One region of the Blastococcus brunescens genome, then DNA from elsewhere that is predicted to be linked to it. Evidence: predicted binding sites of a transcription regulator. Region 1 holds the regulator's gene; each other region holds the start of a gene.
What was found. The regulator LexA, encoded in region 1, represses DNA repair genes until DNA is damaged. The targets are predictions, from matches to a motif close to TCGAACANNTGTTCGA.
Positions count from the first base shown of each region.

Region 2: ruvC (crossover junction endodeoxyribonuclease RuvC) is a predicted target of LexA. The motif match lies at 1,990-2,005, and genes of this name have one in related genera.
Region 3: U6N30_RS06345 (HNH endonuclease signature motif containing protein) is a predicted target of LexA. The motif match lies at 2,086-2,101, and genes of this name have one in related genera.
Region 4: U6N30_RS25630 (HNH endonuclease signature motif containing protein) is a predicted target of LexA. The motif match lies at 2,527-2,542, and genes of this name have one in related genera.

Region 1 covers NZ_CP141261.1:3,100,496-3,105,655, reverse strand. The annotation lists partial or broken gene U6N30_RS34345 (HflX-like GTP-binding protein) at 1-280, shown strand, start outside; gene U6N30_RS20780 (HflX GTPase family protein) at 244-576, shown strand; gene U6N30_RS20775 (hypothetical protein) at 641-1,009, shown strand; gene U6N30_RS20770 (phosphatase PAP2 family protein) at 997-1,359, shown strand; gene U6N30_RS20765 (hypothetical protein) at 1,513-2,379, shown strand; gene lexA (transcriptional repressor LexA) at 2,445-3,041, opposite strand; partial or broken gene U6N30_RS34340 (hypothetical protein) at 2,962-3,270, opposite strand; gene U6N30_RS20755 (LysM peptidoglycan-binding domain-containing protein) at 3,831-3,977, shown strand.
Region 2 covers NZ_CP141261.1:1,829,828-1,834,987, reverse strand. The annotation lists partial or broken gene ruvB (Holliday junction branch migration DNA helicase RuvB) at 1-779, opposite strand, end outside; gene U6N30_RS12230 (Holliday junction ATP-dependent DNA helicase RuvA) at 776-964, opposite strand; gene ruvA (Holliday junction branch migration protein RuvA) at 961-1,320, opposite strand; partial or broken gene U6N30_RS12220 (Holliday junction branch migration protein RuvA) at 1,341-1,406, opposite strand; gene ruvC (crossover junction endodeoxyribonuclease RuvC) at 1,403-1,936, opposite strand; gene U6N30_RS12210 (YebC/PmpR family DNA-binding transcriptional regulator) at 2,113-2,862, opposite strand; gene pdxT (pyridoxal 5'-phosphate synthase glutaminase subunit PdxT) at 2,945-3,613, opposite strand; gene U6N30_RS12200 (DUF418 domain-containing protein) at 3,637-4,062, opposite strand; gene U6N30_RS12195 (heparan-alpha-glucosaminide N-acetyltransferase domain-containing protein) at 4,086-4,733, opposite strand; gene pdxS (pyridoxal 5'-phosphate synthase lyase subunit PdxS) at 4,744-5,160, opposite strand, start outside.
Region 3 covers NZ_CP141261.1:921,556-926,715, reverse strand. The annotation lists partial or broken gene orn (oligoribonuclease) at 1-168, shown strand, start outside; tRNA gene U6N30_RS06365 (tRNA-His) at 397-472, shown strand; gene U6N30_RS06360 (FKBP-type peptidyl-prolyl cis-trans isomerase) at 582-791, opposite strand; gene U6N30_RS06355 (hypothetical protein) at 836-1,282, shown strand; gene U6N30_RS06350 (dihydrofolate reductase family protein) at 1,287-1,526, opposite strand; gene U6N30_RS06345 (HNH endonuclease signature motif containing protein) at 2,118-3,332, shown strand; partial or broken gene U6N30_RS06340 (cobyric acid synthase) at 3,272-4,084, shown strand; gene cobC (Rv2231c family histidinol phosphate aminotransferase CobC) at 4,203-5,160, shown strand, end outside.
Region 4 covers NZ_CP141261.1:3,821,958-3,827,117, forward strand. The annotation lists gene U6N30_RS25620 (FAD-dependent oxidoreductase) at 1-15, opposite strand, end outside; gene U6N30_RS25625 (phosphoribosyltransferase family protein) at 128-400, opposite strand; gene U6N30_RS25630 (HNH endonuclease signature motif containing protein) at 1,031-2,473, opposite strand; gene U6N30_RS25635 (demethylmenaquinone methyltransferase) at 2,621-3,340, opposite strand; gene U6N30_RS25640 (isochorismate synthase) at 3,376-4,641, shown strand; gene U6N30_RS25645 (hypothetical protein) at 4,638-4,772, opposite strand; gene U6N30_RS25650 (hypothetical protein) at 4,769-5,160, opposite strand, start outside.

The DNA.
Region 1 (5,160 bases):
GTTCGCCACCCTGGACCCGACGGTTCGCCGCGCGGAGTCGCCCGACGGCCGGGAGTACACGCTCACCGACACGGTGGGGTTCGTCCGGCACCTGCCGCACCAGTTGGTCGACGCGTTCCGTTCCACGCTCGAGGAGGTGGCGGCGGCAGACCTGCTGCTGCACGTGGTGGACGGCTCCGATCCCGACCCGCTGGGCCAGATCGACGCCGTCCGGGTGGTCCTGGGGAGATCGATGCGGCATCCGTGCCGGAGGTCATCGTCGTCAACAAGGTCGACGCCATGACCGAGGACGACGTGCTGACCCTGCGGCGGGCGCTGCCCGGCGCGGTCTGGGTGTCGGCCCGGACCGGCGCCGGCATCCAGGGTCTCCGCGAGCTGATCGCCGGACGGTTGCCGCACCCGGACGTGGACGTCGACGTGCTGGTGCCCTACGACCGGGGTGACCTGGTCGCCCGGGTGCATCGCGACGGAGAGGTGCTCAGCGAGCGGCACGAGGACGCCGGGACCCGGTTGAGCGCCCGGGTGGACGGCGGACTCGCCGCGACGCTCGAGCAGTTCGCCGATCCGGTCGCCTGACCCCGGGGGCGAGGAACCGGCTCGTCCGGATCACGGACAGGTCACGGCCCGGTACGGTGACGGCGTGACGAGCGGCGTGGTGTGGGACGCCGGCGTGCCCGAGCAGACGCGTGTCGTCTCCATCGGCCGACCGCCATGGTGGCTGATGCTGCTCGCGTTCGTGGTGGGCGGCCTCATCACCGTCGACCTGCTCGCCGGCGGCGTCCTCGAACGGACCGACCTGCGCGTCTCGGAGATCATCGGTGGGTGGGGCCTGCGGGACTCGTCCGCCTACCCGGTCGTCTGGGCGATCACCCAGCTCGGCGGCCGCGCCACCATCCTCGTGGTGCTGGCGATCCTGGTCGGTTACCTGGCCTGGCGGCGGCGCACCTGGCTCCCCTGCTCCGCGTCCTGCTCGCCCTCGGCACGCTCACCGTCGGGGTGTACGCGCTGAAGTTCGGCACCGGCCGGACGGCGCCCGGACACCCCGACGAGCTGTTCTTCCACGCCGACGGCGCCTCGTTCCCGTCGGGTCACGTGGCCAACGCGGTGATCATGTGGGGCGTGGCGCGCTGGCTGGCCGTGGAGTTCGAGCTCCCCGCCCGTGTGCAGCGCGCGTTCTGGTGGCTGAGCCTCGCCGGGCCCGTCGCGACCGGCATCTCGATGGTGTCGCTGGACTTCCACTGGATCACCGACGCGATCGTCGGCGCCGCGGTGGGAATCGTCCTGTTGGGCGTGGTTCACCGACTCGATGCAATCGTTCTGTCACGCTGGGTACGTGCCCGAGGCCGGCAGACCGCGTAGCGGCGTGCGGGGACGGTTGCTGGTCGCCGGGGAGCCCTCGGGACCGGCCTCGTCCTCGGGTCCGCCCTGCCCGCGTACGCCGAGAACGGGGTCGCGACGACGGCCGTCCAGTGCCAGGTCAGTGACCCGCGGCTGGCGGAGATCTCCGGGATCGTGGCCGTCGACAGCGGCGTCCTGGCCATGAACGACGGCGGCGAGGAGCTGGCCGTGCACCTGCTGGACGCCTCGTGCCAGGTCGTCGACTCGCACACAGCCGCGCTGGACCCCTACGACCCCGAGGACATGGCGGTCGGTCCGGACGGGACCGTCTGGCTGGCCGACACGGGCGACAACAACGGCACGCGGACGACCGTGGCGCTGCTGGCCCTCCGGCCCGACGGTTCGACCGGCATCTTCCGGCTCACCTATCCGGACGGGCCCCACGACGCAGAGGCCCTCCTCCTCGCGCCGGACGGGACCCCGTACGTGGTGACCAAGGAGGTGCTCGGCGCGAGCGGGGTGTACAGCCCGACGACGGCCCTCGTGGACGGCGGCACCGTGGCGTTGGCGAAGGTCGCCGGCGTCTCCATGACGCTCACCGGGACGGCGGGCGGGCCCGTGGGCAGCGTCGGGCAGTTGCTGGTCACCGGCGGTGCGGTGTCAGCGGATGGTCAGCGCCTGGCCCTGCGCACGTACACAGATGCCTATGTCTGGCCGCTGACCGGCAGCGATGTCGTCGGCGCCCTCTCGGGCGAACCGTCGGTCATCCCGCTGCCGACCTCGCCCCAGGGCGAGGCGATCACCTTCGCGGCGGACGGGCAGAGCCTGCTGGTCACCAGCGAGGGGCTGCCCGCCGATCTCACCCGCGTCGCCCTCGCCCCGGCGACCGTCGAGGCCACGACGCCGGCCCCCGAGGGGGCGGTCCTGAGCTTCAGCGACCTGACCAGGTCGGGGATGTCGCCCTGGACCTCGGCGCTGATCGCGGCAGGCGTCGCGACGGTGGTCGTCTGGATCGGTGGGATGCTGCGCCGCCGGCCCTGAGGCGCGTGGCCCCGTCAGGAGGCTCACCGCGAGCGTGCGAGCGGTGAGCGGGACGGGGCCCGCTGTCAGACGCGGCGCAGGACGCTGACGACCCGGCCGAGGACGGTCGCGTCGTCGCCCGGGATGGGCTCGTAGGCAGGGTTGTGGGGCAGCAGCCAGACATGGCCGTCGCGTCGCTTGTAGGTCTTGACCGTGGCCTCGCCGTCGATCATCGCGGCGACGATCTCGCCGTTCTCGGCGGTCGGCTGCTGCCGGACCACCACCCAGTCCCCGTCGCAGATGGCGGCCTCGACCATCGAGTCGCCGACCACCTTCAGCATGAAGAGCGTTCCCTCGCCGACGAGCTCGCGCGGGAGGGGAAGACGTCCTCCACGGCCTGTTCGGCGAGCACCGGCCCACCGGCGGCGATGCGGCCGACCAGCGGGACGTACGTCGGGGCCGAGAGCTGCGCGTCGTCCCCTGGGTGAGCTCTGCGGCTGCCGGGAGGTGGTGCGGGGAGTCGCCGGGCAGCCGGACGTCGAGGGCGCGGGGCCGGTTGGGGTCGCGCCGCAGCCAGCCCTTCTTCTGCAGGACGGAGAGCTGGTGGGCGACCGAGGAGGCCGACGACAGGCCGACCGCCTCGCCGATCTCGCGGACCGAGGGGGATAGCCCCGCCGCTCGATCGAGTCGCGGATGACCTCCAGGACCCGGCGCTGGCGCTGGGTCAGGCCGTCGCCGTCGGCACCCCGGTCGGGGAACGAGCGGACCGCTGCCGTTCCCGCCGTCGCGCCGGCGTCCGCCCCCGCCTTGCGGCCGCCTGAGCTCCCGCTCTTCTCCGCCACGTCGCCTCCTCGTCCGCCGCTCGCGCAGCGCCTGTGTCCGTCCATCGGACGGTAGCGCTTCTCGCGGCATCGATCAAACACATGTTCGAAGTCGCAGGTCGTGTCCGGTGGCTTTCGTCGGACCCATGCGGTACACATCGAACAGTCGTTCGATTCGAACAGGCGTTCGACCAAAGGTCGAGCACGAGAGGTGAGGAGGACAGGTCATGGGAAGTGTCGCGCAGGCCGTGCTGGAGTTCGACGAGGAGGTCCAGGCGCCGTGGCGGCCCCGCCTCGTGGTGGTGCACGCCGGCGCCGGGGCCGTCGCCTCCTCGCGCGCCCCCTCGCCCGGCCCTCACGCCGCAGCCCGTCGCGCGTGGGTGTCTGCCGGCCTCCCTCACCCCGGCGCCTCCTGCGCGCCGGATCTCCGCGCCGCGGCCGGAGGGGATGACGGTCCGAGCAGCGGGGTCCGGCGGGGTCGCCCGGCGAACGGTCCCGACGAGGGCCCCTCGGTGGGCCTGCGGCTGACCCGTCGTGCCCGGCGGCTCGCCGTCGTGATGGCACTGGCTCTGGGCGTGGCGCTGGGCTCCTGGGTGGGTCCGCTCCTCGGTGGCGGATCCGACGGGTTGCGGCTGGCGGGGGAGCAGTGTCGTGGTGCAGCCGGGCGACACGTTGTGGTCGATCGCCTCCTCCCTCGAGGTCGACGGTGACGTGCGGTCGGTGATCGACCGGATCCAGGAGCTGAACGGCCTCCGGAGCGCCGACCTGGTGCCGGGGCAGGAGCTCCTCCTCCCGTGATGCAGGGTGTGCGCTCCGCTCGGCGTCTCCGCCTGGTCCGCTCTCCTGACCAGCACGAACGCTGGGCAGAGGTGGTTACGACACCTCTGGCCCGCCGCGGCGATCGCGCCACGGCAATAGGTCCACAACGTCGGGGCGCGACTTCGTCAACCCTCAGTGCGGGCGTCTTCACACTCAGTGGTCACTCCAGCGCTTACGGTCGTCCCGTGTCAGGCGCCATGGAGAACCGAGCAGCTGTGTTCACCAGTCAACCCCAGGCTGTCGAGGTGTATCAGGCAGGAACGTGGTGGGCGGGCGAGCTCCTCGGCTGGCGGCACGACGCCAGTGGCTCCTGCCAGGTGTGGGTGCGGGTCGTCCTGGGGGTGTCGAGGAGACGGCGTGGACCGATCTGGGGTCACTGCGCCTGCCGGAGCGGCACCTCGCCGTGGCGGCACGGCCCGAGCGTCGGGCGGCGTTCGGTCCCGGAACGCAGGAGATGTCCGTCGCGCGGCACCCGTCCGGCCGCCGTAGTCGCTCGGCAGATGCCGACGGAGCCGTCACGGCCGGACTGCCGATGGTGCGCGACCTCTCCGTCGTCCGGGATCTCCCGCCGGCCGGTGGGCGCCGGACCGCTGACGAGACGGCGCAGTTCGCCTCCGTGGGCCGCCGCCGGGCGCCGGAAGAGGCGGAGCAGCAGGCTACCGGGCGCCGCCGCGCCCCGAGACGGCTGAGTCCCCGGCGGTCGGGCGTCGGCGCGCACCGGAGACCGGCGAGGCTCCGGCCGTCGGCCGTCGGCGTGCTCCCGAAGGAACCCCGGCCCGTTCAGCGGCGCCGGCGGTTCCGGGCCGGCACCGTGCGGCCGGAGACCTCGGGCAGCAGCGGCCGGCCGACACGGGCCTGCGTCGGACCGCGTCCGAGGGCGCGTCGGCCACGGCTCGCGTGTCCGCCGGCCCCGTCGACGGTCCGTCGAGGTCGCGTCCGGCGGTTCGGCCGGAGGATTCCGCGCCGCGTGCCGGCTGGACGGCACCCGACGGTCTCGAGCCCGAGCTGCTGACGCGTCCGATGCGTCTCAGCGACCACGTGCCCCACGCCCGCCGTCCCCGCGTCGACGGGTCCGTCCGCGGCGTCTGATTTCCAGGTCTCGGCGCGTTCTCCTCGCGCGCCACGCCGGCTCCCGCCGGCGGACCTCGGGGCGCGGCGCGGC
Region 2 (5,160 bases), 1.3 Mb from region 1:
TCACGGGTGACCCGCCCGTCGGCCTCGACCTCGGCGTAGTCACGCACCCGGCGCAGCAGCCGGTTGGCGATGCGGGGCGTGCCACGGGAGCGGCCGGCGATCTCCACGGAGCCGTCCTCGGTGAGGTCGACGCCGAGCAGGTCGGCGCTGCGGCGCAGCACCTGCTGCAGCTCCGCCACGTCGTAGAACTCCATCTGGCCGACGAAACCGAACCGGTCGCGCAGCGGGCCGGTGAGCAGACCGGCCCGGGTGGTGGCGCCGACCAGGGTGAAGGGGCTGATCTCGAGCGGGATGGCCGTCGCGCCGGGCCCCTTGCCGACCACCACGTCGACCCGGAAGTCCTCCATCGCCATGTACAGCAGCTCCTCGGCGGGCCGGGCGATGCGGTGGATCTCGTCGATGAAGAGGACATCACCGGGCGCCAGGTTGGACAGCATCGCGGCGAGGTCGCCGGAGCGCTCGATCGCCGGGCCGCTGGTGATCTTCACCGCGGTGCCCAGCTCGGAGCCGATGATGAGCGCGAGGCTGGTCTTCCCCAGCCCGGGCGGCCCGGACAGCAGCACGTGGTCCGGCGGCCGGCCCCGTCGCTTCGCGCCTTCCAGCACGAGCGCCAGCTGGCGGGAGACCTTGGGCTGGCCGATGAAGTCGTGCAGCGAGTGCGGGCGCAGCGCGGACTCGACCACCCGCTCCTCGTCGCCGGCCAGCGGCGAGACCCCGGCGTCCTGGCCCAGGCTGCCGTCGACCTCCCCGGCCAGCGGCCGGTCGAACGGCGAGCTCATGATCTACCCAGCAGCTGCAGCGCCTGGCGCAGGAGGACCGCGACCTCCACCGAGCCGGTGGCCGCGATCTGCTCGTCGGCGACCGGGGCGAGCTGGGTCAGGGCGGTGTCGGCCTCCCTGCCCGACCAGCCGAGGCCGACCAGGGCCGACGTGAGCTGGTCCCGCCACGGCGCGACCGGCGTCACCGACGGCAGGCCGGACGGCGCGTCGAGGACGGTGTCGGAGGTGAGGAGCCGAGCCGGTCGCGCAGTTCCAGGATCAGCCGTTCGGCGCCCTTCTTGCCGATGCCCGGCACCTGCATCAGCGCCGTGACGTCGGCCATCGAGACCGCACGGCGCACCTCGCGCGGCGGGTGGATGGCCAGGACCGCCTGGGCGAGCCGCGGACCGACCCCGTTGGCGGTCTGCAGCAGCTCGAAGAGCTGGCGCTCGTCGTCGTCGGCGAAGCCGTAGAGGGTGAGCGAGTCCTCCCGGACGACCAGGCTGGTGGACAGGCGGGCGTTCTCCCGACCTGCAGCCGGGCGATGGTGCCCGGCGTGCACTGCACGGCCAGCCCGATGCCGCCGACCTCCACGACAGCGCCGTCCGGGGACACCGCGGCCACCCGGCCGGAGAGCGAGGCGATCATCGTGCGGCCACCCCCGTCCACCGCGGCAGGGTCGTCCGGCGGATCGGCGCCCCGATCCCGCCCGCGAGCGCGGCGGCCCGCAGCCGCTGCTGGGCGGGGCCCCGCCAGGCGTGGCAGACCGCCAGGGCCAGCGCGTCGGCCGCGTCGGCGGGCTTGGGTGCCTCGGTGAGACCCAGCACACGGGTGACCATGAGGGTGACTTGCTCCTTGTCTGCGCGGCCGTTGCCCGAGATGGCCGCCTTGACCTCGCTGGGGGTGTGCCAGGCGACCGGACGGTCGGCCTGCGCGGCGGCGAGCGCCGCCACACCCGCGGCCTGCGCCGTCCCCATGGCGGTGCCCTTGTTGTTCTGGGTGAAGACGCGCTCGATCGCCACCACGTCGGGCCGGTGCTCGCGCAGCAGGGCGGTCACCCCGGTGTGCAGCTCGAGCAGCCGCAGTTCGAGATCGAGTTCGGCCATCGTCCGGAGCACACCGACCCCGACCGCCGTCGGCCGCGCGCCGGGGCGGCCGTCGACGACCCCCACCCGCACCGGGTGAGGCCCGGGTCGATACCGAGCACCCGCATGGAAAGCCTCCCCGCCGACCGAACGCCTGTTCGACCGAGGCTAGCCCGGCCATCCGTCAGCACGGCAGCACGACACGCACCCAGCCGTCGGCCCCTCCAGAGGCTGGCCCCGAGCGTGCGAGGGGTGAGGAGGAGGGGGTCCTATATCTTCTCCAGCACCTCGTCGGACACGTCGTAGTTCGCGTACACGTTCTGCACGTCGTCGAGGTCCTCGAGCGCGTCGATGAGCCGGAAGACCTTGCCCGCGCCGTCCTCGTCGAGCTCGACGGTCACGCTGGGCGCGAACCCGGCCTCGGCCGAGTCGTAGTCGATCCCGGCGTCCTGCAGCGCCGTGCGGACGGCCACCAGGTCGCCGGGCTCGCTGACCACCTCGAAGGTGTCGCCGAGGTCGCGCACCTCCTCGGCGCCGGCGTCCAGGACCGCCATGAGCACGCCGTCCTCGTCGACCCCGTCGGCCTTCGGCACGACCACCACGCCCTTGCGGGAGAAGAGGTAGGAGACCGAGCCGGGGTCGGCCATGTTCCCGCCGTTGCGGGTCATGGCGGTGCGGACCTCCATGGCCGAGCGGTTCTTGTTGTCCGTCAGGCACTCGATGAGGACGGCGACACCGCCCGCGGCGTAGCCCTCGTAGGTGATGCCCTGGTAGTCGACGCCGCCGGCCTCGAGCCCCGCGCCGCGCTTGACGGCGCGGTCGATGTTGTCGTTGGGGACCGAGCTCTTCTTCGCCTTCTGGACCGCGTCGAAGAGCGTCGGGTTCCCGGAGAGGTCACCGCCACCGGTGCGGGCGGCGACCTCGATGTTCTTGATCAGCTTGGCGAAGAGCTTGCCGCGCTTGGCGTCGATCCCGGCCTTCTTGTGCTTCGTCGTCGCCCACTTGGAATGGCCGCTCACGAGTCCTCCTCGCTGGCGCTCGTCGGCCGCGTTCGCGGCCCCGCTGCTCTGCTCATCGCTGAGCTCGCAAGCTCGCTCACGGCTAACCCCTCTCGTCCCCGGCAGCGGTGCCGGCCTGCTCGGCCGGGTGAGCTGCCGCCACCGACGACCTGACGATGTCGACGAACAGCGCGTGCACCCGGCGGTCCCCGGTCAGTTCGGGGTGGAAGCTCGTGGCCACCAGGTTCCCCTGGCGGACCGCGACGATCCTACCGTCGGCCGCTCCGCCCACGACGCGCCCGAGCACCTCGACCCCCTCGCCGGCCTCCTCCACCCACGGCGCGCGGATGAAGACCGCGTGCAGCGGGCCACCGTCGAGCCCGAGGTCGACCACGGACTCGAACGAGTCGATCTGGCGGCCGAAGGCGTTGCGGCGGACGGTCACGTCGATCCCGCCGATCGTCTCCTGGTCCGGCGGTGCGTCGAGGATCCGGTCGGCCAGCAGGATCATCCCGGCGCAGGAGCCGTACGCAGGGAGACCCGAGCGGACGGCGGAACGGAGCGGGCCGAGCAGGCCGGACCGGGCGGCCAGCTTGACGATCGTCGTCGACTCACCACCGGGCAGCACCACCCCGTCGACGGCGGCCAGCTCCTCGGGGCGACGGACCGCGACCGGGTCCGCGCCCAGCTCGAGCAGCGCCGCCAGGTGCTCCCGGACGTCGCCCTGGAGCGCGAGGACCCCGATGACGGGCCGGTCGGTTCCGCTGAGCACGACTGCGCAGGCTACGGCCCGCCTCACACCGCCGGGGACGACGGGGCGAGCCCGGCCGCCCTGCTCGACGTCCAGGTGAGCAGCCACTCCAGCGGTCCGCGGCCCACCGTGCGCCGCCAGACGGTGGCGCCGACCAGCGCGCACAGGGTGAACCACAGCCACGCGACCGGCCCCTGCGCCGTCCCCGGAGCGATGTCCATGAGGACCCGGATGGCCACGACGTGGACGGTGTACACGGTCAGCGCGAGCGCCCCCACCGCGGCGAGCGGCGCGGTGGCCCGCGGCAGCCGCTCCGCCGCCAGCAGGCACGCGACCAGCACCAGGACGGCGAACCCGGTGGAGCCGACCGCCTCGAAGGTCGTGCCGCTGTGCGGTTCGGCGCCGGTCAGCCAGCGGACGCTGAACACGTCCGGGACGGTGAAGCCCGTCTCGGGACCCGCGGACGGCACCCCGTCGGCGAGCAGCCGGGTGCTCAGCCAGCCCCGCCGTAGCCGACGACCGCGGCCGCCGCTCCCGCCGCTGCCAGCCGGCGTCGTACCGCGACGGAGGCCAGGTCCAGGCGCCCCACCGCCAGGCCGACCAGGACGAAGGCGAGCCACAGCAGCGCCGGGTAGTAGCCGGTGACCAGCAGGTCCGCGGCGAGCGCACCGTCCATGTCGGCCACGGTGAGCGCCTGGCCGAGGACCACGAGCAGCGGCGGAACGGCGGCCGCGACGACGGCCGCGGTGACGAGGAGGCGGCGCACCGGCCAGCGCAGGAACGGCAGCACCAGGACGAAGAGCACCCCGTAGACGCCCAGGATCACCGCCACGAACGTGTCGAGCTGCTGCAGGGCCCAGCCGATCGCGAACACCCACAGGGCCCGGATGAAGATCCGCAGCCGCACCCGCGACAGGTCCAGGCCTTCGGGCGGCTCGGCGCGCCCCGAGAGGAGCGCGACCGAGACGCCGGCCAGGGTGGCGAAGACGATCGACGAGCGGCCGTCGACCAGCGCGGACCAGGTCTGCGGATCCGGTCGGAGCTCACCGCCCACGCGCATGTGGGCGGCGAACATGCCGAGGACGGCGAGCCCGCGTGCGACGTCCAGCCCGGGGATGCGGCGCCGGAGGTCCGGGCTCACCAACGGCGGTTCACCACCCGCGGGTGGCGTACCGCTCGCTCTCCGAGAGCGTGGCGACGTTGATGCCGACCATCGGTTCGCCCAGCCCGCGGGAGACCTTGGCGATGACGTCGGGGTCGTCGTGGAACGTGGTCGCCTGCACGATGGCGGCGGCGCGCTGCGCCGGGTCGCCGGACTTGAAGATGCCCGAACCCACGAACACGCCCTCGGCGCCCAGCTGCATCATCATCGCCGCGTCGGCCGGGGTCGCGATGCCGCCGGCGGTGAACAGGACGACCGGCAGCTTGCCCAGCCGCGCCACCTCGGCGACGAGGTCGTACGGCGCGCGCAGCTCCTTGGCCGCCACGAACAGCTCGGTCTCGTCGAGCGTGCCGAGCGCCTTGATGCCGGCGCGGATGGACCGCATGTGCCGGGTGGCCTCGACGAC
Region 3 (5,160 bases), 2.2 Mb from region 1:
GGCTTCCTCGCCCGCGACATGCCCGAGCTCGACGACCACCTGCACTACCGGATGGTCGACGTCTCCTCCATCAAGGAGCTGGCCCGTCGCTGGTTCCCCCGGGTCTACTTCGCCCAGCCGCCGAAGGGCCTCGCCCACCGCGCCCTGGCCGACATCATCGAGTCGATCCGCGAGCTGGCCTACTACCGGCGGACGCTGTTCGTGGCGGCACCCGGCCCCAGCAGCGACCAGGCGAAGGGCGCGGCCGAGGAGGTCATCGGCACCTTCGCCGAGGTCCTCGCCGCCGGCGACGCCAACCCCGCGGACGACGCTCCTCCCCGGCCGCGTCAGGAGCCTGACCACCTCCGGTATCGTTGCGCCGGTTCCCCTCAGGCGCGTGCGCCCGGGGAACCGATGGTGGGTGTAGCTCAGTCGGTAGAGCACCAGGTTGTGATCCTGGGTGTCGCGGGTTCGAGCCCCGTCACTCACCCCACGCACGAAGGCCCTGGTCGGTTCTCCGACCAGGGCCTTCGCGCCGTTCGCGCACTCGCCTCGGATCCAGCCGGCGTCCCGGCTCGACAAGTTCTCGTGCCGTGCTCGCGTCAGACGACCTCGACCAGATCGAGGACGAAGACGAGGGTGGCGTCGCCGGGGATCGGGCCCTGACCCGAAGGGCCGTAGCCGAGGTCGCTGGGGATGGTGACCATCCGCCGGCCGCCGACCTGCATACCGGTGATCGCCTGCTCGAATCCGGGGATGACCTGTCCGGCCCCGACGACCACCGGCAGCGTGTCGTCCGCCCCCGGCTCCACGAGGAGTCGAACTCCTCCCCGTCTCGTAGAACGCGCCCACGTACTTGAGCGCGACCGTCGTGCCGTCGACGGCCTCGGCGCCGTCGCCGACCGCGACGTCGCTGATCACGAGGCCACAGGGCGGTGGGGCATCCGACGCCGGCACCTCGGGCTTCTCGGAGAGGTCCGTGGAGATCTCCTCCGGGGCGTCGGCCGTCTCCGACCGGGTCTCGCAGGCCTGCGACGCCGTCCCGCTGCCGCTCTCGTCCTCGTCGTCGTCGCCGCAGGCGGTGAGGGTCAGGACGACGGCGGTCGCGACGGCGAGCACGCGCGGGGTGGTGCGGCGGTTCATGGATCTCCTGGACGACGGGGACGACGGGCTGCCCGCCGTGCTTCCTTCCCAGTGGACCACGGGCACCGGGTCCGGCCGGGCAGGGCCGCTCGGTCAGTGCACGTACTCGTCCGGAGGCCGCAGCACCACTGCCGCCATCGCGGGCACCAGGATCGGCTGAGCGGTCACTTCCGCCAGAACAGGTGGTGGGTCACGCCGCTCGCGCTGGGCACGACGTCGACGTGGAACCGGTCGCGCAGCTCGTCAGGTGACTCCCACAGCCTCGTCCCGGATCCGAGCTCCACCGGCGCGACCGCGACGTGCAGCGTGTCGACGAGGTCGGCGTCGAGGAACTGCCGGATGACGGTGGCCCCGCCACCGAGCCGGACGTCCTTGCCCCGGGCTGCCTCCTTCGCCTGGTCCAGGACCGTCGCGGCCCCCGCCGACGAAGTGGAACGTGGTGTCGGAGAGGGAGAACGAGGGACGCTCGTGATGGGTCATGACGAACACCGGGGTGTGGAACGGAGGCTCGTCACCCCACCAGCCCTGCCACTCGTGGTCCTGCCACGGACCGCGCTGCGGACCGAACTTGTTCCGCCCCATTATCTCCGCGCCCATGTTGTGGGCGAAGTCGCGCGTGAAGTAGTCGTCCAGACCACGGCTGCCCCCGGGATCGGCGCGGTTGGGGAAGCTCGCCGTGCCGAGGGCCCAGGCCATCAGTTCCCCGGGGTTGGCGTGCCCGAACGGACGCTCCAGGCGCTGGCCTTCCCCGGCGCCGAAGCCGTCGCGCGAGACCGTGAAGTTCTGGACTCTGAGCAGCTGTTCCACGGGACTCCTCCTGGGTGGTCGACGGTAGTTGGACCATCCCCGGACCCGGAAGTCATCGCTGCACCTGCGCGAGGTGTCAAGGGCGCCCGCCCACTCTGTGAACAGGGTCCTGACCTGGGGATTCGCTGTGCGGGGCGGCCTCCTCTGCGCTAGACTTCGAACACCTGATCGAACGAGTGGGAGGTGGCGTGCGGGAGCTGCTGCAGTCCCTGCTGGACTCCCTGGACGCCGAGCCGCTGGCGGGCCTGGTGTCCGCCGATCAGGTGCTGGACCGCACGGCGCTGCTGGTGGCGGTGCGCAACGCCGTGGACGCCGAGCTCACCTCGACGGTGCGCCGGGCCGAGACCATGCAGGCCCCCGAGCGCGACGGGCTGGTGTCGATGCGGTCGTGGCTGCGCGGGCACCTGCGGCTCTCGGCCCGAGAGGCGGGGCGGCTGGTCGGCAACGGGCGGGCGCTGGAGCAGCTGCCCGCGGTCGCGGCGGCGTTCGCCGCCGGCGCGGTGACCGCCGAGCAGGTGAGCGTGATCGCCCCGGTCGCCGCCGTGCAGGTGCAGGCCGAGGCCGTCGGGCAGGGCGTGGATCTGGCCGAGGTGGATGCGACGCTGGCCGAGGTCGCCTCGACGCAGGTCCACGCCGCACTCGGCACAGTCGTGCAGCACTTCCTGGCCTGTCTGGACCCCGACGGCACCGAACCCGATCCCACCGAGCAGCGGGCGGTGTGGATCGCCCGGCACGACGACGGCACCGTCACCGGCCGCTTCGAGCTCGACGCCGTCGGCGGGGAGAAAGTGTGCTCGGTGCTGGAGTCGTTCCTGCAGGCTTCCCGCCCGGCCGGTGACCTGCGGACCCGCCCCCAGCAGCTCGGGGACGCGCTCGTGCAGTGGGCCGACGTCACCCTCGCCTCCGGGCAGGCGCCGATCCTGCGCACCGTCAAGCCCCACGTCGTCGCTCTGATCCGGATCGAGGACCTGGCCGACCCCGCGACCGGGCCCGGTGCGGCGGACATGGGCTTCGGCGCCACCATCTCCGCCGCCCGGGCCCGCTGGCTGGCCTGCGACGGCAACGTCAGCCGGGTCGTCATGGGCCCCGAAGGGCAGGTGCTCGATCACGGCCGGAGCAAGCGGATCGTCCCGCCGGGTCTGCGTCGGGCGGTCGAGGTCCGGGACCGGCACTGCGTGTTCGCCGGCTGCGAAGCGCCCACGCACTGGTGCGACGTCCACCATGTTCAGGAGTGGGTCCTGGACGAGGGCGAGACCAGCCTCGAGAACTCAGCCCTGTTGTGCGAACGGCACCACACCAAGGTGCATCACGGGTTCCGGGTCGAACGACAACCCGACGGGCGATGGCGCACCTGGCGCCCCGACGACACCGAGATCTTCGTCGGCACGCCACTCCTCGTCTGAGGCGGTGGGATCCGGGTGGCGGCCCTCCGAGGACCCTCGGCATCATGTGCGCCGTGAGCACCAGCGGGACGAACCTCGTCTCGGGTGGAGCGCTGCTCGTGGCGGGGACGACGTCGGACGCCGGCAAGTCGGTCGTGACCGCCGGGCTTTGCCGCTGGCTGGTGCGCCAGGGCGTGTCCGTGGCCCCTTTCAAGGCACAGAACATGAGCAACAACTCCATGGTCACCGCCGACGGCGCGGAGATCGGCCGGGCACAGGTCATGCAGGCCGCCGCCGCCCGCGTCGAGCCCGAAGCGGCGATGAACCCGGTGCTGCTCAAGCCCGGCGGCGACGACTCGAGCCAGGTCGTCCTGATGGGACGACCGGTCGGCGACGTCACCGCGCTGTCCTACCGGCCGATGAAGGCCGCCCTGCACGAGCAGGTGCTCGACTGCCTCGCGGACCTGCGACGCCGGTTCGACGTCGTCATCTGCGAGGGCGCCGGCTCCCCCACCGAGATCAACCTGCGCGCCGACGACATCGCCAACATGGGCCTGGCCACGGCGGCCGACCTGCCGGTGCTGGTCGTCGGCGACATCGACCGCGGAGGCGTGTTCCCCGCCCTCTACGGCACGGTCGCGCTGATGCCACCGGCCGACCAGCGGCTGGTGGCCGGCTTCCTCGTGAACAAGTTCCGCGGCGACGTCCGCCTGCTGGAGCCCGGGCTGGTCGCACTGGAGCGGCTCACCGGCCGGCCCACGCTGGGCGTGCTCCCGTGGCTGGGCGGCCTGGAGCTCGACGTCGAGGACTCGCTGAACGTCCCCGCGGCGACGTCCGGAGGCCGGCCCTCGGCGAGGACGTCCTCCGCGTCGCGGTCGCCCGGCTCCCCGGTTGTCGAACTTCACCGATCTCGACGCCCTCGCCGCCGAGCCCGGCGTCCTGGTCCGGTACGCCACCCGCCCCGAGGAGCTCGCCGACGCCGACCTCGTCGTGCTGCCCGGCACCCGCGCGACGGTGGCCGACCTCGCCTGGCTCCGGGAGACCGGCATGGCCGCGGCCGTCGGCCGCCACGCCGCCGAGGGCCGGCCGCTGCTCGGCATCTGCGGCGGTCACCAGATGCTGGCGCGCACCATCACCGACGACGTCGAGTCGCGCGCCGGCACCGTCGACGGGCTCGGCCTGCTGCCGGCCGAGGTCCGGTTCGCGCAGGAGAAGACGCTCGGCCGCCCGGTGGGCGAGGCGCTCGGGGAGCCGGTGCGCGGCTACGAGATCCACCACGGCGTCGTCACCGTCGACGAGAGCGCCGAGCCCTTCCTCGACGGCGCCCGCAGGGGCTCGGTGTTCGGCACCACCTGGCACGGCGCCCTGGAGAACGACGGTTTCCGCCGGGCCTTCCTCACCGAGGTCGCGGGCATCGCCGGCCGTCGGTTCGCCGTCGCACCCGGCACCGACTTCGCCGCCCTGCGGGATGCGCGTCTGGAACGGCTGGGCGACGTGATCGCCGAGCACGCGGACACCGACACGCTGTGGCGGCTGATCGAGAAGGGTCCACCGGCGGGCCTCCCCTGCTGCCCCCGGGGGCGGCCGTCCGCTGACCCGGCACCGCGACCGGCTGTGGTGTCATTGCCCGCCAGTCGCGACCGCAGTGGAGGAGACCCGGTGAGATCCCCGCGCGGTCCGGTCGCAGCGACCGGGGAGCCCGTGCCAGGTGCGGGTGACGACGGCTCCGGCGGCGCCCACGCGGATGGCATCGATCTGCGGCACCACGGCGACGCCGAGCTGGCGCCCGGGCTGGTCGACCTGGCGGTGAACGTGCGGGCCGGCGCACCGCCGCACTGGCTGCTCGGCC
Region 4 (5,160 bases), 720 kb from region 1:
CGTCGTGCCGGGCACGCGGCGCCTCCTCCGAATCCACAGACCTTGTGAATTGGTTCACAAAGTCGCTCGTTCCGAGTCTAGGCCCGGGTGTGAGGTACCTGACAGCGGCCCCCGCCGGTGCGCTCGGTCACACCGGGTGCAGTGCTCCGCGGACCTCCGCGTCCGTGGTCTGGCCGAAGTCGCCGTAGGCCTGCCCGACGGCTCGGAACGCAGCCGGCGCGACCAGGCAGAGCACCTCGTCGACCAGCGGTTCGAGGACGGCGAGGGCGCGCGGGGAGCCCACGGGAACGGCGACGGTGACCGACGCCGGCCCTCCGGCGCGGACGGCGACGACGGCCGCGTGCATGGTGGCGCCCGTGGCCAGCCCGTCGTCGACGAGGACGACGGTCCGGCCCGCCACCGGAACGGGGGCCGACCCTCGCGGTAGGCCGCCTCGCGGCGGCGCAGCTCCACCAGCTCCCGCCGCCCGACCTCCTCGAACACGGCGGGCTCCACGCCGGCGGCTGCGAGGACGGAGTCCACCCGCACGGTCTCGACGGCGTCCCCGACGGCCGCGATCGCGCCCATGGCCAGCTCGGGCTGCCCGGGCAGCCCCAACTTCCGGACGACGAGGACGTCCAGGGGGCGCACAGGGCCGCGGCCACCTCGGCCGCGACGACCACGCCTCCCCGTGGGAGACCGAGCACGAGCGGATCGGTCGGTTCCCGTCGGGCGAGGTGTTCCCCAGTGTCCGCCCGGCAGCCCGGCGGTCCGCGAAGCGCCGGCCGTCCACGACGAGCCTCTAGAGCGGCTCGGGCGTCGGTGCCGGCGGCGGCGCCGTCGGATCCGTGGGATCCGGCGTCGGGTACGGGGCCGGTACGGGTGGCGGGATCGGGTCCGTCGGGGACGGCGAGGGACCCGGCGGCTGCGGCGCGGGCGGCGGGGTCGTCATGGGCCGACGCTAGAACCGGCGGGGCACGACGGGAACCCCGATCGACCCCGATCGACCCGGGGCAGCGGAGGCTAGTCGACGGTGGCCGGCCGTCGGTGGTCAGAACGGCGGCTGTTCCACCGGCGGGGGTGGTGGCGCGGGCAAGGCCCATTGCTCCATGCCGTCGCGAAGACCCGGTGGCCGGGTGGTGCGGGTGATCCCGCTCGGCGTGGTGACCCGCAAGGTCCCGTCGGGCAACAGCTCGAAGCGCCAGTTCCGGGCGAAGGTCTTCAGCCGGTGGTGGCCGCGGCACAGGCAGCAGAGGTTCTCGCAACCGGTGCGCCCGCCGCAGTCGTAGGCGACCACGTGGTCGGCATCGGTCAGCCCGGCGGGCCGCGAGCAGCCCGGATGCCGGCAGGTCCGGTCGCGCAGCCTCAGGAACCGGTCCTGCGCGGCGGACGGCCGGTACCCGTCGACCGCGGCCGGCGCGGTGAGCACGGGACAGCGGCAGGTCGCGTCCCGTCCGTGCGCCGGGCAGCCACGGGCGGCGAGCCGCGCCAGCTCGCCGGCGGTCACACAGGCGAGCAGGGCGCCGCGCTCGTCGGTCAGGGCGACCTCGAGGCTGCCACCCCGGGGTGCCCGGACCCCGAGGGCATCGAGTTCGGCGAGCAGCTCGCGCAGGTGCCCGGCTGTGATCGGGGTGCCGTCGACGGTGGGGCCGAGGTTTCCGCCGACGGTGCCGACGCCTCCCGGGTGCAGGGCGGCCAGTGGAGCCAGCACGGTGACGTGCCCGGTGAAGCCCGGGCCCGGACCGCCGCCCGGACGCAGCACCATCGCCGCGTGGGCCTCGGCCCGGAGAACGCCGATGGGCCGGTCATCGCCGGTGGTCCTGGCCAGTTGCGCGGCCTGGTCGATCGTCGACCACATCGCCGCCGCGAGAGCCGAGGGCAGCTCGGTGGACAGGGCGGACATCCCGTCACCGGTGGGCCGGGTGCGCACGTCTGCCCGCCGCTCGGCCTCGATGCGGCGCCGTTCGGCGAACTCCTCGTCCGCCGCCATGGCCGCCGCGATCAACCGGCGCCGCAGCCGACCCGACGACAGGCCTGCCGCTACGGGGAGGAGCGCCGGCACGACCTCCTCGACCACCTCGTCGGAGGCGCTGCCGAGCACGTCGGCGAACACCCGCGCCCGGAACCAGTCGAGGTCGCCGGCTGCGCAGGCCTCGTGCACGGCAGGCATCCGCTCGGTCAGCACCCAGGCGTCGGTCAGCAGATCCGCGGCGAACGGGCGGGAGCAGTTGAGCACGAGAGCCAGCTCGTCCGGCAGGAACTCGCTCGTCCCGGGCACCGGCGACCCCGCACCGCGCCGTCGCGCACCGGGATGGCCCGGGGCGGGTCGTCGGTGTCGGGCCGGTCGGCGGCCAGGGCCACCATCAGCTCGGCCTCGTAGGCGGCCTCCATCGCCTTCCGGGCCTGGAGCCGCTGCAGCTCCTCGGCCTTCTCCTCGGCGGACAGCGCGCTCGCAGGCAGCCGCGGCACCGCCGGCGGCCGCGCCAGCAGCCACCCGATCAGCGCACCCTCCACGGGGCTGCGACGGAGCTCGGCGGTGGGCACGGATCGAACATACGTACGGGGTACGACAGTTCTGGGAGTCCCGGCCTACAGGGCCGGGCCGGGCGGGGCTGCCGGGAGCAAGGCCGGGAGGAGATCGTCAGACGCGGCGGGCGCGGTGGAGCGCGACGATCCCGCCGGTGAGGTCGTGCCAGGCGACCTCACCCCAGCCGGCCTCCTGCACCCGGCGGGCGAGGGCCGCCTGGTCGGGCCACGCGCGGATCGATTCGGCGAGGTAGACGTAGGCCTCGGGGTTGCTCGAGACCGCGCGGGCGATCCGCGGCAGGGCCTTCATCAGGTACTCGGTGTAGACGGTGCGGAACGGTGCCCAGGTCGGCGAGGAGAACTCGCAGATCACGAGCGTGCCGCCGGGCCGCGTCACCCGTCGGAACTCGCGCAGCGCGGCGTCGGGATCGGCCACGTTGCGCAGGCCGAAGGAGATGACGACGCCGTCGACGCTCTCGTCGGCCAGGGGCAGCGCCATCGCGTCGCCGGCGACCTTGGGCACCGGCCGCGCGGCACCGGCGCGCAGCATGCCCTGGGAGAAGTCACACGCGATCGCGGTGACCCCGCCCGCGGCCAGCTCCACCGTGGAGACCGCCGTCCCGGCCGCGACGTCGAGCACGGTCTGGCCGGGGCGTGCCCCCAGCGCCTCCCGGGTGGCCCGCCGCCAGGAGGCGTCGAGCCCCGCGGAGAGCACGGTGTTGGTGATGTCGTAGCGCTTCGCGACCCGGTCGAACATCGCCGCGACGTCGGCCGGCTGCTTGTCCAGTCCGGCCCGCAGGCCGGCGGTGTGTGCGCTGTCTCGCCGGTCTCCCACGGCACCGACGCTACCGGGCCTCCTACTCTGGACACGTGACAGCGGCTGCCCTGACCTCGTCGGAGGCCGCTGCGCGCACCGTGACGACCGTCCGCACCGGGGCCGCCGGTGGGCTGCTCGACCGGCTCCCCGCCGACGGCGCGCTGTCCTGGGTCCGCCGTGGCGAGGGCCTGGTCGGCTGGGGCGAGGCGGCGCGGCTCGAGGTCTCGGGGCCCCGCGCGCTCGAGGAGGCCGCCGCCTGGTGGTCGGACTTCACCGGCGGTCTCGACACCGACGACGAGCTCGGCGTCGCCGGCTCCGGACCGGTCCTCTTCGCGAGCATCGCGTTCGACCCCCGCGCCGGGACGTCGGTCTTCGTCGTCCCCGATGTCGTCCTGGGCCGGCGTGACGGCGTGGCCTGGCTGACGACGGTCGGCGACGTCGACCCGCGCGACGTCCTCCTCCCCGCCCAGTCCGACGACGGCCCCGCACCCCGTCTGCGGTACGCCGACGGCGCCCTCGACCCGGCCACCTGGTGCGCCGCGGTCGCCGAGGCGGTGACCCGGATCGACGCCGGTGAGCTGGAGAAGGTGGTGCTCGCCCGCGACCTGCTCGTCTCCGCCGACGTCCCCCTCGACCCGCGGCGGCTGCTGCGCCGGCTCGCGGCCCGCTTCCCGGACTGCTGGACGTTCGCCGTCGACGGCCTGCTCGGCGCGACCCCGGAACTCCTCCTGCGCCGCACCGGGCGGCAGCTCTCCGCCCGGGTGCTGGCCGGTACCGCGCCGCGCGGGGCGGGTGCCGACGACGAGCGGCTGGCCGCGGCGCTCATCGGCTCGGCCAAGGACCGGTCCGAGCACGCCCTCGCCGTGGACTCGCTGGTGCGCGCCCTCGAGCCGTTCTGCGCGACGCTGGATGCTCCCGAGGAGCCCGACCTGCTCACCCTCGCCAACGTCCGGCACCTGGCCAGCGACGTGACCGGCACGCAGCGCCGCACCGGGGCCAGGAGCCGGGCGGGGCTGCTCGAGCTCGTCGGCGCGGTGCACCCCACGGCCGCCGTGTGCGGCACCCCGACGCCGGGCGCCGCGGCCGTGATCGCCGAGCTCGAGGGCATGGACCGCGGCCGCTACGCCGGTCCGGTCGGCTGGCTCGATGCCCGGGGCGACGGCGAGTTCGGGCTGGCCCTGCGCTGCGCGGAGCTGGTCGGTGACGACAGCGCCCGGCTGTTCGCCGGCTGCGGCATCGTCGCCGGGTCCGACCCGTCCGCCGAGCTCGCCGAGACCCAGTCGAAGTTCGCCGCCTTCCAGGCCGCGCTCGAGGGTTAGCGCAGGGCGGCGGCCGCCGCTGCGCGCAGCTCGAACGCCAGGGCCGCCTCGGCACGCTGGTCGGTGCGGACGACGACGACGCGCGGTCCGCCGAGCGCCAGGACGCCGGGCAGCTCGTCCGTCGACGTCAACCGGCTCGCGCGCCAGCCGAGCGCCTCCGCGACCGCGACCAGGTTCCGCCCGTGCGGGGTGCCGAACACCCGCCGGTAGTCGCGGGCGTGCCGGTCCTCCCCGGCTCCAGCTGGGCGAAGATGCCGCCGCCGTCGTTGTCGGGCACGACGACCGTGAGATCCGGCGCCGGTTCGCCGTCGCCGATCAGCAGCCCGGTCAGGTCGTGCAGGAACGTCAGGTCGCCCATCAGCGCGAAGGCCGCGCCACCGTGCACCGTCGCCGCACCGGTCGCCGTCGAGATCGTGCCGTCGATGCCGGCCACACCGCGGTTGGCGAGCACGGTGAGGTCGCCGCGCGGCACGGCGAGCCGGTCGACGTCCCGCACGGGCGTCGAGGAACCGAGCACCA